DNA from 2 places in the Pantoea sp. Z09 genome. Region 2 is predicted to be linked to the other one. Evidence: predicted binding sites of a transcription regulator. Region 2 holds the regulator's gene; the other holds the start of a gene.
What was found. The regulator PhoB, encoded in region 2, activates phosphate uptake and scavenging genes when phosphate is short. The targets are predictions, from matches to a motif close to CTGTCATAAAACTGNCNNAT.
Positions count from the first base shown of each region.

Region 1: the regulator PhoB is predicted to act here: its motif matches at 1,404-1,423, upstream of phoA (alkaline phosphatase).

Region 1 covers NZ_CP092373.1:2,325,521-2,332,737, forward strand. The annotation lists gene phoA (alkaline phosphatase) at 1-1,343, opposite strand, end outside; tRNA gene MC269_RS11150 (tRNA-Ser) at 1,587-1,674, shown strand; RNA gene MC269_RS11155 (RtT sRNA) at 1,721-1,849, shown strand; gene MC269_RS11160 (hypothetical protein) at 3,094-4,077, opposite strand; gene phoH (phosphate starvation-inducible protein PhoH) at 4,257-5,045, opposite strand; gene efeB (iron uptake transporter deferrochelatase/peroxidase subunit) at 5,549-6,823, opposite strand; gene efeO (iron uptake system protein EfeO) at 6,825-7,217, opposite strand, start outside.
Region 2 covers NZ_CP092373.1:2,931,672-2,938,888, forward strand. The annotation lists gene brnQ (branched-chain amino acid transporter carrier protein BrnQ) at 1-750, opposite strand, end outside; gene MC269_RS14130 (cobalamin-independent methionine synthase II family protein) at 1,152-2,255, opposite strand; gene MC269_RS14135 (PstS family phosphate ABC transporter substrate-binding protein) at 2,419-3,351, opposite strand; gene phoR (phosphate regulon sensor histidine kinase PhoR) at 3,370-4,683, opposite strand; gene phoB (phosphate response regulator transcription factor PhoB) at 4,698-5,387, opposite strand; gene sbcD (exonuclease subunit SbcD) at 5,583-6,782, shown strand; gene MC269_RS14155 (AAA family ATPase) at 6,779-7,217, shown strand, end outside.

The sequences.
Region 1 (7,217 bases), 610 kb from region 2:
CCATAGGCCGCGATGCGCAGCTGCGTGCCGGTATGCCCCTGCGAATCCGTATCCGAGTTGCCGTAGCTGATAGTCATCACCGCGCCGTCTTTGGTATTCAGCGCCTGCGTCAGGCCGGGCGCTTTGCTGCCGTTGGCGATGATCTGGCTGCTGTGCGCATGATCCGCCGTGACCACCACCAGCGTATTGCCCTCCGCCCGCGCGAAGGCGAGCGCCTGCTGCACCGCTTCATCGAGATCCACCGTTTCGCCGATCTGACCGCACGGGTTCGCCGCGTGATCCTCTTTATCGATCGACGCGCCCTCTACCTGCAGGAAAAAGCCGTTCGGGTTGGTTTTCAGCAGATCAATCGCTTTGTTGGTCATCTGCGCCAGCGTCGGGGTGGCGACCGGGCGATCTTTATTCACCTCACAGGTCACCGCCGCTTGCTCGATGTTGCCATAGTGGCTCGCCTGCGGCCCTTTCCAGCGCACCGGCATATTGCCGTCGGCGAACAGGCCGAGCAGCGGCTTATCGTTATTCGCTGCCGTTACCGCATTCAGGCTTTGCCAGTCGTTCACCAGCTGATAGCCGCGCGCCTGCGCCTGTTCCCGCAGGGTTTTGCCCTGGTAGTCGCCCGCTTTCGCCAGCTCGTTAAAGGATTTCGCGCCGCCGCCCAGCACCACGTCGGCGCGGGTTTTCAGGATCTGCTCGCTGATCGAGCCTTTACCGCCCTGCTCCAGCGCGTTGCTGGCGCACAGCTCGCTTGTTTTTTCCGGGCCGTAGCATTTGCGGCTGGTAACGTGCGCCATCAGCGCGGCGGGCGTAGCGTCCTGCAGCTCTGCGGTGGAGACGTTGCCGGTCGCTTTGCCTGCCGCTTTGGCGATCTCCAGCAACGTTTGCTGATCCTTGCCGTTCACGTCGACGCCGATCGCGCCGTTGTAGCTCTTGGTGCCGGTGGCCCATGCGGTGGCGGAGGCGGCGGAATCGGTGACGTAATCAGGCTTGTGGGTTTTCTTGTCGAGCGAATAGTGCGTGTACTGGCCGGTGAGCGGCAGCGCGTCCAGTCCTTTAAAGAAACCGCCTGCGCCTTCCGCCAGGTTGCGCGCGGCGGTGATCTCTGAATCGCCCATGCCGTCGCCAATCAGCAGAATGACGTTTTTCGCCGTGCTGTTGCGCAGCGACGCTTTCAGCGCCTCGGTCTGATCGCCGGTAAGACGGCGCGCGCCGCCGTGCTGGGTGATATCGCCGGTGGCGGCGCGCGAGTAGCCTGCGTCTGCGGGCGCGCTGGCGGTTTCAGCGTGCACGGATAGACTCACCAGCGAGGCGAGCAGCGAAAAGGTAAAGAGGCGCATCGGTTTCATCTTGTATTCCTTTATGAGAAAAATTTACCAGAAGTTTCAGCGGTTAAGTCTGTGATGCTTTGGTGACATTTTTGTGGCTGTGAGATGGCTTTTTGATGACAATCTGAGCGAGATGCGCAGGGATAAAACGATTCGAACAGAGCTTAAGCGGATAGAAAAAAAGAGAAAAATAGTGCTTGACCCTTTTGGGCCGACTCCCTATAGTAGCGCCCCGTTGACCCAGCAAGGTCAGCGGAAAAATGTGGTGAGGTGTCCGAGTGGCTGAAGGAGCACGCCTGGAAAGTGTGTATACGGCAACGTATCGGGGGTTCGAATCCCCCTCTCACCGCCATCATTTCAGAGAAAAGCCTGAACTCACGTTCAGGCTTTTTTCGTTTATATCCCTCGATGAGAGGGGTATGAGAACCCCCGCCGGGGTTCGACAACGGGCGCAGCCCGTTGGACAGCGGAGCCTGCGACGCTGCCCGCAGGGCGAGCGCAGCGAGTCAATCCCCCTCTCACCGCCACAAATTCAAGAAAGTGCCTGAACTGACGTTCAGGCATTTTTTTTACATATTCTTCGGTGAGAGGGATATGAGAACCCCCGCCGGGGTTCGACAACGGGCACAGCCCGTTGGACAGCGGAGCCTGCGACGCTGCCCGCAGGGCGAGCGCAGCGAGTCAATCCCCCTCTCACCGCCACAAATTCAAGAAAGTGCCTGAACTGACGTTCAGGCATTTTTTTTACATATTCTTCGGTGAGAGGGATATGAGAACCCCCGCCGGGGTTCGACAACGGGCACAGCCCGTTGGACAGCGGAGCTTGCGACGCTGCCCGCAGGGCGAGCGCAGCGAGTCAATCCCCCTCTCACCGCCATCATCTTAAAAGCGAGTCTAAACAAAAATTAAAAATCATTTTTGAAAATTATTAGCGCTTGAAAAATAAAAGAAAGTTAATTTATAACTTAAAATTCCTCATCAACTCCTCTTCATCTTTTAACAAAATATACCTTTCCATTTCTTTCGAAAATGAAATTGCAAAGAAAAAATAAATAAACTGCTTTGCAAAAATATAAAATATTCTTATTGATATGAAAATATTAACAACCATCAGAAAAAGGTTAAGTGAATTACTAATAGTGACAGCGGCATGAGCGAGGGAAACAACCCCATTGTAAATGCTATACATATACCAGGTTAGAAAAGCTAAGAACAGAGTATAGACAACTATATGTGCAATGAGTTTTTTTAATGACCATACGGGCATCTTATTCCTGTCATAATCAAAAATTTGGTTGCAACTTAGAAATGATAAAAAGCTCGCCCCACCCATATCAATATTTTTCATATATAGATAGTCAAATAGCACTTTCAAAACTGGTATAGGGTAGACCAATCCATATTTTTGAAGCTTTATTTCTTTGATTAAAATATTGTAATGTACGTCTGCTTCTTTGCACTCAAAAATCAATAGCAAGGCGCTTGACTTGTCTTCTACAGACAGCTTATTAAAACAAGAGGAAAGGTCGTTTTTGAAGACGAATAAAAGTGGATAGAAAAAAATTTTGTTGGAGATATTAACCTGGAAACTGCGCTAAGCATTAAAGGCCCGATCACATTTATCAAAATATCGTTAAAGACCGCCGAATCTTCCACCAGATCTGATATATTCATTATCTGTACCTATTCCTTTACTGTAACAAACATGAAGTCAAAAATAACCCAAGATCAAATATATGTTCATTCGCACATGACACTTATTCTCATGTCTCTATCCCTGCACAATTTCACCGCACAGCCGCAGCTCTGGAGGCTCTGCCATTTTAATACGCCCAATACGTACAGGTAAGGTCCCCTCACGATGGCATAGACTCTTAATAGCGTGCCACTCTTCAGTCTCTGATTCCATTTGGGTTGTAACCGAGTCAAAAGCACCTTCAGCAATAATAATGGCAGGCTCTTTATCTGATTCGTTGTCGTCCGTAACCACGGCAGGTTCTTCAGTCAGTTCGTCTTTCAGTTCTTCCAGGCTGGCCTTGAGTGTAGTAAGACTACTGGCGGCATCCTCGGGCGCATAAAAAAAGAGCCCGCTAGTGAAAATAGCCTCCATAACGTCACTAAAAGAAAAAGAGGTGTCGCCATAAACGAAGCGGCTATGTCCGGCACTTTTCACACCTGATACCTTTTGGTTTAGCAGGCTCTCTTTCGACGACGTTACCATTACCTGTTTGTTATAAAGGATAACAGGCAGATTTTTAATTTCGTGAATATCGCCGCTGATGCTCCAGCGTTCTTTATCACCCTTAGCGAAGCCGGAAGCATCACAGCGCGTTTCTATGTCAAACTCCTCAGTCGGGATGCGCTCACGGTTGAAATAGCTTGTGAGATCCTCCTCTTCTCCCATCTCCTCATGCTGGTAAGCACGGTAAACGGAACTATGGCGGTCTATTCCAATCCATTCAATCGCCCATGTCGCGGGTCCCGACGGTTTTCTGACCTCATCGATATAAGCGCCAACATCACTGTTCAGGTAAGCGGCTAACAACGCCGTCCAGGGCTCTATCGCCAGAAAGATGCTTGCCAGCGTGGTTCCTTCCTCTATCAGAACGTCATGGCGGAAAAAACGAAGAAGAAAGAATGGATCGGTGCTGGCTATTGCGTTCTGTATTGAGAGCAAGGGAACCGCTGTTGTTTCATCGTACGCGGACTGAAATCGCAGTATGGCATCCGAACAGAAAATTAAGTTTCCTTCCATCGCTCTCTATCCCCAGGCGTTATCAGACCAGGCATTTTACCAAACCAGAAAGCGTTATCGCATTCTGCTTTTATCTGAGTAATGTTCCTTCCAGAATAAAAAAGGTGCCATTTGGCCATATTAGCCATAAAAAAAACCCGGCTTGCGCCGGGTTTTGCTCGCTACACAGGCTGACTCAATCAACCATACGCATGCAGCGTGTGCTGGCACAGTGCCGAGCGCACGCAGTCATCTTTGCCGAAGCGTACAATGCCGACCATCTCGTCCTCTTCGAACCGCGCCAGCGCGTCCGCGAGACCGGAAGGCACCCCAGCGGGCAAATCGCACTGGGTAATATCGCCGTTAACAATCACCGTGACGTTTTCGCCAAGGCGTGTCAGGAACATCTTCATCTGAGCCGCGGTCACGTTTTGTGCCTCATCGAGGATCACTACCGCATTTTCAAAGGTACGACCGCGCATATAGGCGAAAGGCGCAATTTCTACCTTGCCGATTTCGGGTCGCAGACAGTACTGCATAAAGGAAGCGCCAAGACGTTTAACCAGAACGTCGTAGACCGGCCGGAAATACGGGGCGAATTTTTCCGAGATATCCCCTGGCAGGAATCCCAGATCCTCATCGGCCTGTAGCACCGGACGTGTAACGATAATCCTGTCGATATCCTTATGTATCAGGGCCTCTGCCGCTTTCGCGGCGCTGATCCAGGTTTTTCCGCATCCGGCTTCGCCGGTGGCAAAGATCAGCTGTTTCGATTCTATGGCCTGGAGATAGTGCGCCTGAGCATCGTTTCTGGCGGCGATCGGCGAACGGTCGCGCACATCACGCGCCATCCCGATTGCATCCAGCCCACCCATCTGCACCAGCGAAGTGACCGATTCTTCTTCGCGCTGACGATGACTGCGAGAGTCACTACGAAGCACCCTTCTGGCTTCACGACGCGCTTTGATCACTGCTTTCTGTCTTCCCATAGTCGCACCTTACAGTTGGTTTCATTTCCCGCGTTGGGCCGATGCCCGCCACGATTAACTGAACGCTTTAGAGGTTTGATTGGCTTCCTTTTGAGCCATGACGTGCCGTTGATAAAGATGTGCCGCACCGAAGCGCAACTGCACACCGGTAAAATCAGAAGTGAAAAAACAATTTGATGAAGAAGAGGATGCTGTCGAAGGCGCGCATGCCCTCGCTGAAGAGTGTGAAACCTGAGGTAAAGCTCTCTGTCCTGTAAAGGACCTTCCCATGCGCGACTCCAGTCTGCGAACTAACACGCTTATCCATTAAACTGCACTAATTTTAACAGAGTTGGCAACATTAATTTTACTAGCGGTCGCAGAAATCAACTGTCAGCGAAAAAACGGCGCGGTGCGCGACGCGATTTAGTAAGGCAATCAGGGAATTACGCGTGACGCGCGGTTAGCGATAAAATTGTTACGCGCGTTGACGCCTGCGCCGCCGCAACGGCGACGCAGGCGCGTCAGGCTTCCAGCAGCGGCTGCGCCAGATAGTGATTAGCGTCCGCCACGCCGGGCAACACAAAGAAGTAGCCGCCGCCGATGGGACGCACGTACTCCTCCAGCGCTTCGCCGTTAAGACGTTTCTGCACGGTGATAAAGCCCTTTTCCAGATCGTGCTGATAGCAGACGAAAAGCAGGCCCATATCGAGCTGGCCCGACGCGGTGGTGCCTGCCGAGTAGCTGTAGCCGCGGCGCAGCATCAGACTGCTCTCGGTCTCGCGGGTGCGCGGATTCGCCAGGCGAATATGCGCGTCGAGCGCGATCACCTCGCCGTTGGGATCCTGCGCATAGTCAGGCACGTCATGCTCGTGCTGCATGCCCAGCGGCGCGCCGCTCAGCTTGTCGCGGCCAAAGATCGCCTGCTGTTCGCCCAACGGGGTGCGATCCCACATTTCCACGCGAAAACGAATAATACGCGCCGCCTGATAGCAGCCGTTGCGCGCCCAGGCCGGCTCATCCTGATCGGCCGTCACCCACAGCAGCTGGTCCATTAGCGGCTTATCTGCGTTATCAGGATTCGCCGTGCCGTCCTTGAAGCCCAGCAGGTTAATCGGCGTCTCTTTCCCCTGGCTGCGCGCGGCGTGGTCGGCGATAAAGCCTTCGCGCCGCCAGCGCACGCCCAGCAGATCGGGCGTGTGCTTGACGATATCGCGCAGCGCGTGGATCACCGTGTCCTGGGTGTTGGCGCAAATCTGCAGCAGCAGGTCGCCGTGGCACTGGGCTGCGTCCAGCGAATCGTTGGGAAAGCGCGTCATGCTTTGCAGCTTTTTCGGCTTCAGCGCCTGCAGGCCGAAACGGTCGTCAAACAGCGTCTCGCCCACCGACACCGTTATCGTCAGGTTGTCCGGCGCGATCTCCGCGCCCAGAATGCCGGAATCCATCGGCGGCAGCTTTGGATTGCTCACTGCAGGCGCCGGGCCGCCGGTGGTTAAAAAGGCGATGCGCGCGGTCAGCAGCTGAAACAGGCGCGTCAGATCGGCTTTATCGCTGGCCAGCACGTCAAACGCGACCAGCATCATCGACGCCTGCTGCGGCGTGATAATGCCCGCCTGATGCTGCCCGTAGAAGGGTTGCACCTGGCGCCGCGCGTCGGGCGCAACCGTGCCGGGAGAAAAGCTGTCGGCCGCCGCGTGGAACGGGCAGCCGCCGCTCAGCGCGGCCGCGCCGCCGAGCAGCCCCAGACCTTTTAACAGGCGCCGCCGTGCGGGCTGCGCCTCATTGTGTTGACGACTCATCCTAATCGAGACCTAAGGTTCCACGCAGCAAAGAGAGATCTTCCGCCAGCGCGGTAATCGGTCCTTTCAGCGCATTGCGATCCGCGCTGGTCAGCTTCTCATAGGAGGCAAAGCCCTCGCCCGTGCGGTATTTGCTCAGGATGGCGTCGACTTTCTTAAAGTTTCCGTCCACCTTCGCCAGCAGCTGCGGATTCGCCTGCTGCAGCTGCGGACGCAGCAGATCGACAATCTTTTGCGCGCCGTCGATGTTCGCCTGGAAATCCCACAGGTCAGTGCGGCTGTAGCGATCCTCCTCGCCGGAAATCTTGCTAGAAGCGACCTCTTCGATCAGGCCCGCCGCGCCGCCGACCACTTTCACCGGCGGGAACGCCAGCTCGCTGATGCGGGTCTGCAG
Region 2 (7,217 bases):
GCCGAGCTTAAACAGGCTCAGGTAGACCAGCGTCAGGCCGACGCCGGCGATCAGGCCGGCCAGAATGGTATAGCGGGTCAGCAGGCTGGCGCTCTCAACGCCGCGCGAGCGCGCCGCGTTGACGATCACGATGCCAAACACCAGCGCGCCCAGCGTATCCATGGTCAGATAGCCGTTGACGAAGCCGCTGGAGAAGGCGGCGCGCTGATAATCTTCCGTGGCGGGCGCGGTGGTGCCCGCCGGCCAGATCAGCGCCGCGACGCCGAGCACCGTCAGCGCCACGATCTTCAGCGGCGCAAGGAAGTGGCCCACGGTATCGAGCAGCTTGCCCGGATAGAGCGACACGCCAATCACCAGCACGAAATAGATCAGGCTATAGACAAACAGCGGCAGCGCGCCTTCGCCGGTCAGCGGCGCGATGCCCATCTCGAATGACACGGTGGCGGTGCGCGGCGTGGCGAACAGCGGACCCACCGCCAGATAGCAGACGGTAGCCAGCAGCAGGCCGGCACCCTTGCCGATCGGCGTGCTGAGCGCGTCAATGCCGCCGCCGACGCGCGCCAGCGCGATAACGGTCATCACCGGCAGGCCAACCGCGGTGATCAGAAAGCCAATGGCGGCGGTCCAGACGTGTTCGCCTGACTGAATACCGACCATCGGTGGGAAAATAATGTTACCCGCGCCAACAAACAGGGCAAACGTCATAAAGCCCAGCGCGAGGATATCCTTCGAGGTTAAACGATGTGTCATACAACTGTATTGCCTGTAACGAGTGTTGCGGTGGAAGTTGGGTTTATGTTGTCCCCAGACCGCGCGTTGACAACGACTTAGCGCACGATGCCAGCGCATTGTGCTTGCCTTAATCGTGTCGCGCAGGTGAATTAAGCTGCTTTTGTTCTGTTCACAAGTGGGATGATACGACAACGGCCGTAAGTAGAACGTTTATAGCGGAGAAAGGCAATACGGGATCGGAAAACCAGAAGGTTATGACGGAAAACAGAGCAAAACCAGTGAATATCTCGGATATATCTCCGCAGGGCATCAGATGATGTGCTTATTTTTTCTCCAGCGCGTAAGAAATTTCAGCGTAAGTGCGCATCCTGATGCACAAAAGGCGCGTTTTACGCGCCTGTTTGCACAAGTTTACAGCATTACCACACCTGACCAGCGATATCGACCACCAGACGGATCTTCGCCCACTGCTGCTCTTCGCTCAGGCTGTTGCCCTCTTCGGTAGAGGCGAAGCCGCACTGCGGGCTGAGGCAGATCTGATCGAGGCTGACGAATTTCGCCGCCTCCTGCAGGCGCGCCTTCACCTGCGCCGGATCTTCCAGCTCGCCGTTTTTGGTGGTCACCAGGCCCAGCACCACTTTCTGATGGCCCGGCTTGATAAAGCGCAGCGGTTCGAAACCGCCCGAGCGCTCGTTGTCATACTCGAGGAAGAAGGCGTCGATATTGACGCCGCCGAACAGGATCTCCGCCACCGGCTCATAGCCGCCTTCTGAAATCCAGGTCGAGCGGAAGTTGCCGCGACAGACGTGCAGGCCCACGGTGAGATCGGCGGGTTTGCCCTCCAGCGCCTTGTTAAGCACGCGAGCATAGGTTTGCGCCAGCTGCTCGGGATCGTCGCCGCGCTCGCGGATCTGACGTTTCTGATCTTCCGAGCAGAGGTAGGCCCAGACGGTGTCGTCGAGCTGCAGATAGCGACAGCCCGCGTCGTAAAAGGCTTTGATCGCCGTTTTATAGGTTTCCGCCAGGTCGTCGAAGTAGGCCGCCAGATCGGGATAGACCGTCTCGTCGATCACCTTGCGACCGCCGCGGAAATGCAGCACGCTCGGGCTGGGAATGGTCATCTTCGGCACGGCGTCGCCCGCGACGCTCTGCAGAAAGCGGAAGTGCTCCAGCATCGGGTGATCGCGGAAGCCGAGCTTGCCCACCACGCGCACGCCGTGCGCTTTGGTCTGCACGCCGTTGAACTGAATGCCCTGATCGGCTTCGAACAGCTCAACGCCCTCCAGGCCGCCGAAAAAGTCGAAGTGCCACCAGGCGCGGCGGAACTCGCCGTCGGTCACCACCTGCAGGCCGTTGGCGATCTGCTTGCTCACCACGTCGCGAATCGCTTCGTCTTCGATGCGGGTCAGCGCGGCTTTGTCGATCTGGCCGGCGGCATACTGCTCGCGCGCGTGTTTAATGGCGGCTGGACGCAGGAAACTGCCGACGGTATCGGTGCGGAACGGGGCGGTCTGTGTGGTCATCTCTACTCCTGGCACCCTGACGATTAGTGACGTCGCGGGATAATTTCGCTAAGTTATGTGCAGCCATCTGGATGGCTAAACGTCTGCGTTGAGAGTGACACGGGCGCGCCCTGTGTGCAACAGAAGAAAATTCAGTGGAGATGAAATAAATTCATGTTAGCGCTTACTTCGCCTCAATAGCCTGCAATGCCTGCGCACGCTGCGCGGAAGAGAGCGGCAGATAGCCCGCCTCGCTGACGCGCTGCTGGCCCTGGGGCGACAGCACCTGATGCAGAAAGGCGTCCACCAGCGGCGGCAGCGGTTTGCCCGGCGCTTTGTTAACGTAAAGATAGAGCGGGCGTGCCCAGGGATAGCGACCGCTGCGGATAGAGTCGGCGTCCGGCGCCACCGCCTCGCCCTGCGCGTCGGCCACGGCGAGCATCTTCACGCCGCTGAGATGAAAGCCGAAGCTGGCGTAGCCGATGCTGCGCGGGTTGGCGGCAACCGCCTGCACCACGGCGGCCGAGCCGGGAAACTCCGCCACGTCGGCGCGGAAATCGCCGTTGCACAGCGCCTGCTGCTTAAAGAAGCCCCAGGTGCCCGAGGCGGAGTTGCGCCCGTAGCGCTGCAGCGGACGGCGCGCCCAGTCGGGCTGACGCACGCCGAGATCGCCCCAGCGCGTCGGCTGCTGCGTGGCGCCGCACAGGCGCGTGATGGAGAAAACCGCATCCAGCTGGCGCGCGGCGATCTGCGTCAGCGGATTGCGCTGATTGACAACCACCACTAGCGCGTCGAGCGCCACCGGCACGGCAAGCGGCGCATAGCCATAGCGCGCCTGAAACAGCTGGCGCTCTTCCGCCTGCATCGGGCGGCTCATCGGGCCGAGCTGCGCCGCGCCCGCCGCCAGCGCAGTGGGCGCGGTCGAGGAGCCAGAGGCCTGCACCTGCAGATTCACCCCCGGCGCGCGCGCGCTGAAATCCTCGCTCCACAGCATCATCAGCGTGCCCAGCGTGTCGGAGCCGACGCTGCTGAGGTTGCCGGCCAGCATTTCGGGCTGCGGCGCCGCCGAAACCACGGCGGGCGTGAAGAGAGAAAGCAACAGCAGCAAGGCGCGCATAACCGATTCCATTAAGGATTAATGGACCGCATTCTCCTGTAATCCCGCGCTGACGATCAACCTCGACGGCAGCGTAAAGGTAAAACAGGTCTCTTTATCGGGAATGCTGGTGATCTCCAGCCGCGCGTTATGGTGACTGAGGGCGTGCTTGACGATTGCCAGCCCCAGCCCGCTGCCGCCGGTGGCGCGCGAGCGCGCCTTATCCACGCGGTAGAAGCGTTCGGTCAGGCGCGGCAGATGCTCGGCGGGAATGCCTGGGCCGTTATCGCACACCTTAAACTGCGCGCCCTGACGGTTGCGCAGCCAGCTGATGTCGATGCGCGTGCCTTCAGGCGTGTGGTTCACCGCGTTATAGACCAGATTAGAGAGGGCGCTGCGCAGCTGATCGTCGTCGCCGAGCACCTTGAGGTGCGGGTCGGTATGAAAATGGATGCTATGACGGCCGCCGCTTAGCGTCTCCGCTTCGCGCTGCAGCAGCAGCAGCATCATCGGCACATCCACGGTCTCTTTCATATCGATCGCCGGCGCGGCCTCGATGCGCGACAGCGTCAGCAGCTGGCGCACCAGGCTGTCCATGCGGCGCGTCTGCTCCTGCATGGTTTGCAGCGCTTTACCGCGCGAGCGCTCGTTCATCACCGAGTCGCTCATCATCTCCAGATAGCCCTGCAGCACCGTTAGCGGCGTGCGCAGCTCGTGGCTAACGTTGGCGAAGAAGTTGCGCCGCGCCCCTTCCAGCTGATGCATTTGCGTGACGTCGCGCGCCACCATCAGCCACTGCCCTTCGCTGTAGGGCATTACGCGGAACTCCATATGGTGCTGGTTATTGAGGATCAGGGTGAGGGGCTTATTGAAGTCGCGCTGGCGAATATAGCGGGAGAATTCCGGGTAGCGCAGCAAATTGAGGATGTTCTGGCCGTTGTCTTCTGGCCAGCGCAGGCCGAGATGCTGCTGCGCCAGCCCGTTGCACCAGAATATAGTGCCCTCTTCCGTGGTCAGCACCACCGCGTCGGGCAGGGTTTCGGCGCCGCTGCGAAAGCGTTTGATCAGGTTGCCCAGCTCGCGCCGCCGCCGCCGGTTGCGCAGCTGCATCTGATAGAGGCCGTAAAACAGCGGCTCCCAGCTCGCCTGACCGGTGGGCGGCGTCATGGTGCGGTCCACCCACAGCCAGTGCGACAGACGCATCAGATTATAGAAGTGCCACAGCAGCACCGTCAGCACACTGAGCAGCAGCAGCCAGGGCAGATAGCCGAAAATCAGTCCGATAATCAGCGCCGGCAGGCAGGCCAGCGCCAGCTCGGAGAGCAGTCTCTTCCAGGAGAGTCGTTCCAGCACGGTGGCAACTCCGTTTAGTAGCGGGCGGAGAAACGATACCCCGTTCCGCGAACGGTTTGAACCATGCGATCGTGGCCGGAGAGTTCCAGCGCCTTGCGTAAGCGGCGGATATGCACGTCAACGGTGCGATCCTCCACATAAACATTGGTACCCCAGACGTGGTTCAGCAGCTGTTCGCGGCTGTAAACCCGCTCGGGATGGGTCATAAAGAAGTGCAGCAGCTTATATTCGGTCGGCCCCATCTCCAGCGGCGTCGACTCCGACATTACGCGGTGCGACGACGGATCCAGGCTCAGGCCCTGCATCTCGATCACCTCTTCCACCGCCATCGGCGAAATGCGGCGCATCACCGCTTTGATGCGCGCCATCAGCTCTTTCGGCGAGAAGGGCTTGGTAATATAGTCGTCCGCGCCCACTTCCAGCCCGCGCACGCGATCTTCCTCTTCGCCGCGCGCTGTCAGCATCATCACCGGGATATCGCGCGTTAACGCTTCGCGCTTCAGGTGCTTGATAAACTGAATGCCGCTGCCGCCTGGCAGCATCCAGTCCAGCAGGATCAGATCTGGCCAGGGCTCAATCAGTTTCCCTATCGCGCTGTCATAATCCTCGGCCTCGATGGGCTGGTAGTCGTTCTGCTCCAGAACGAAACACAGCATTTCACGGATAGGGGCTTCATCTTCCACAACCAAAATGCGCTTAGCCATTGTAACTCCTGCTGATGTGACCGCTGTCACCGTTATATGCGGCGCCATTATGCGTCAGATTTATGACACTTTTATGAAAAACATAGCCGCTCAATCAGCGCTTTAACACCGCTTTATCACCGCCGGCGCGGCTTTTTTCGCTTTTGCCCCATAGCCGGTATAATCGTCCGGCAAACCGATTCGTCAGGGAGTTTTATGCGCATCATTCACACCGCGGACTGGCACCTCGGTCAGTTTTTCTATAACAAAAGCCGGGCGGCCGAGCACCAGGCCTTTCTCGACTGGCTGCTGGCGCGTATTGAGGCGCATCAGGTCGACGCGCTGATCGTCGCAGGCGATCTGTTTGATAGCGGCACGCCGCCGAGCTACGCGCGCGAGCTGTTCAACCGCTTCGTGGTGGCGCTGCAGCCGACCGGCTGTCAGCTGGTGGTGCTGGCGGGCAACCACGACTCGGTGGCGACCCTTAACGAGTCGCGCGCCCTGCTCGCCTGCCTCAATACCCAGGTGATCACCACGCCGCAGGCGGATCACAACCTGCTGCTGCTGCGCGATCGCGCCGGCGAACCGGGCGCGCTGCTGTGCGCCATTCCCTATCTGCGGCCGCGCGATATTCTGCGCAGCCGCGCCGGCCAGTCGGGCCGCGAAAAACAGCTCAGCCTGCTGGAGGCGATCGCCGCGCACTATCAGCGCAGCGTCGACGCGGCGCGCGCCCATCCGCTGGCGCTGCCGGTGATCGCCACCGGCCATCTCACCACCGTCGGCGTCAGCAAAAGCGATTCGGTGCGCGATATCTATATCGGCACCCTCGACGCCTTTCCCGCCTCGGCGTTTCCTGAGGTCGACTACGTGGCGCTCGGCCATATTCATCGCGCCCAGCGCGTCGCCAACAGCGATCATATCCGCTACAGCGGCTCGCCCATCCCGCTCAGCTTCGACGAACTCGGCAGCGAGAAAAGCGTCTTTTTGCTGGAGCTGGATAGCGCCGGTCTGCAGTCCGTCACGCCGCTGCCCGTTCCCCTGTTTCAGCCGATGAAGATGCTGAAAGGCTCGCTGGCGGAGATTGAAGCGCAGCTGGCGCCTTTCGCCGATCATCAGGGCGAGAAAGCGGTCTGGCTCGATATTGAGGTCACCACCCAGGAGTTTCTCAGCGATCTGCAGCGCCGCGTCGAGGCGCTAACTGCCGACCTGCCGGTCGAGGTGCTGCTGCTGCGCCGCAGCCGCGAACAGCGTCAGCACAGCCTGGCGCAGCTGAAAAACGAAACCCTGAACGAGCTGAAGGTGGAAGAGGTCTTCGCCCGCCGCATCGCGCTGGCGGAGGATATCGAAGAATCGGAGCATGCGCGCCTCAGCGAGCTGTTCCGCGCCACCCTCGCGTCGCTGGAGGAGAGCGAATGAAAATTCTCACGCTGCGTTTCAAAAATCTTAACGCGCTGAAAGGCGAATGGTTTATCGACTTTCGCAGCGAGCCGTTCGCCAGCAACGGCCTGTTCGCTATTACCGGCGCCACCGGTGCAGGTAAAACCACCCTGCTCGACGCCATCTGCCTGGCGCTCTATCACCAGACGCCGCGCCTCGGCGTGCTGTCGCAGACGCAAAACGGGCTGATGACGCGCGACACCGCCGAATGCCTGGCTGAAGTGGAGTTCGAGATCAAAGGCGAAGCCTGGCGCGCCTTCTGGAGCCAGAACCGCGCGCGCGGCGCCGCCGACGGCAAATTGCAGGCACCGCGCGTCGAGCTGGCGCGCTGCGTCGACGACAAAATTTTCGCCGACAAGGTTAACGACAAATTAAAGCTGATCGAGTCGCTGTCGGGTCTCGACTTCGAGCGCT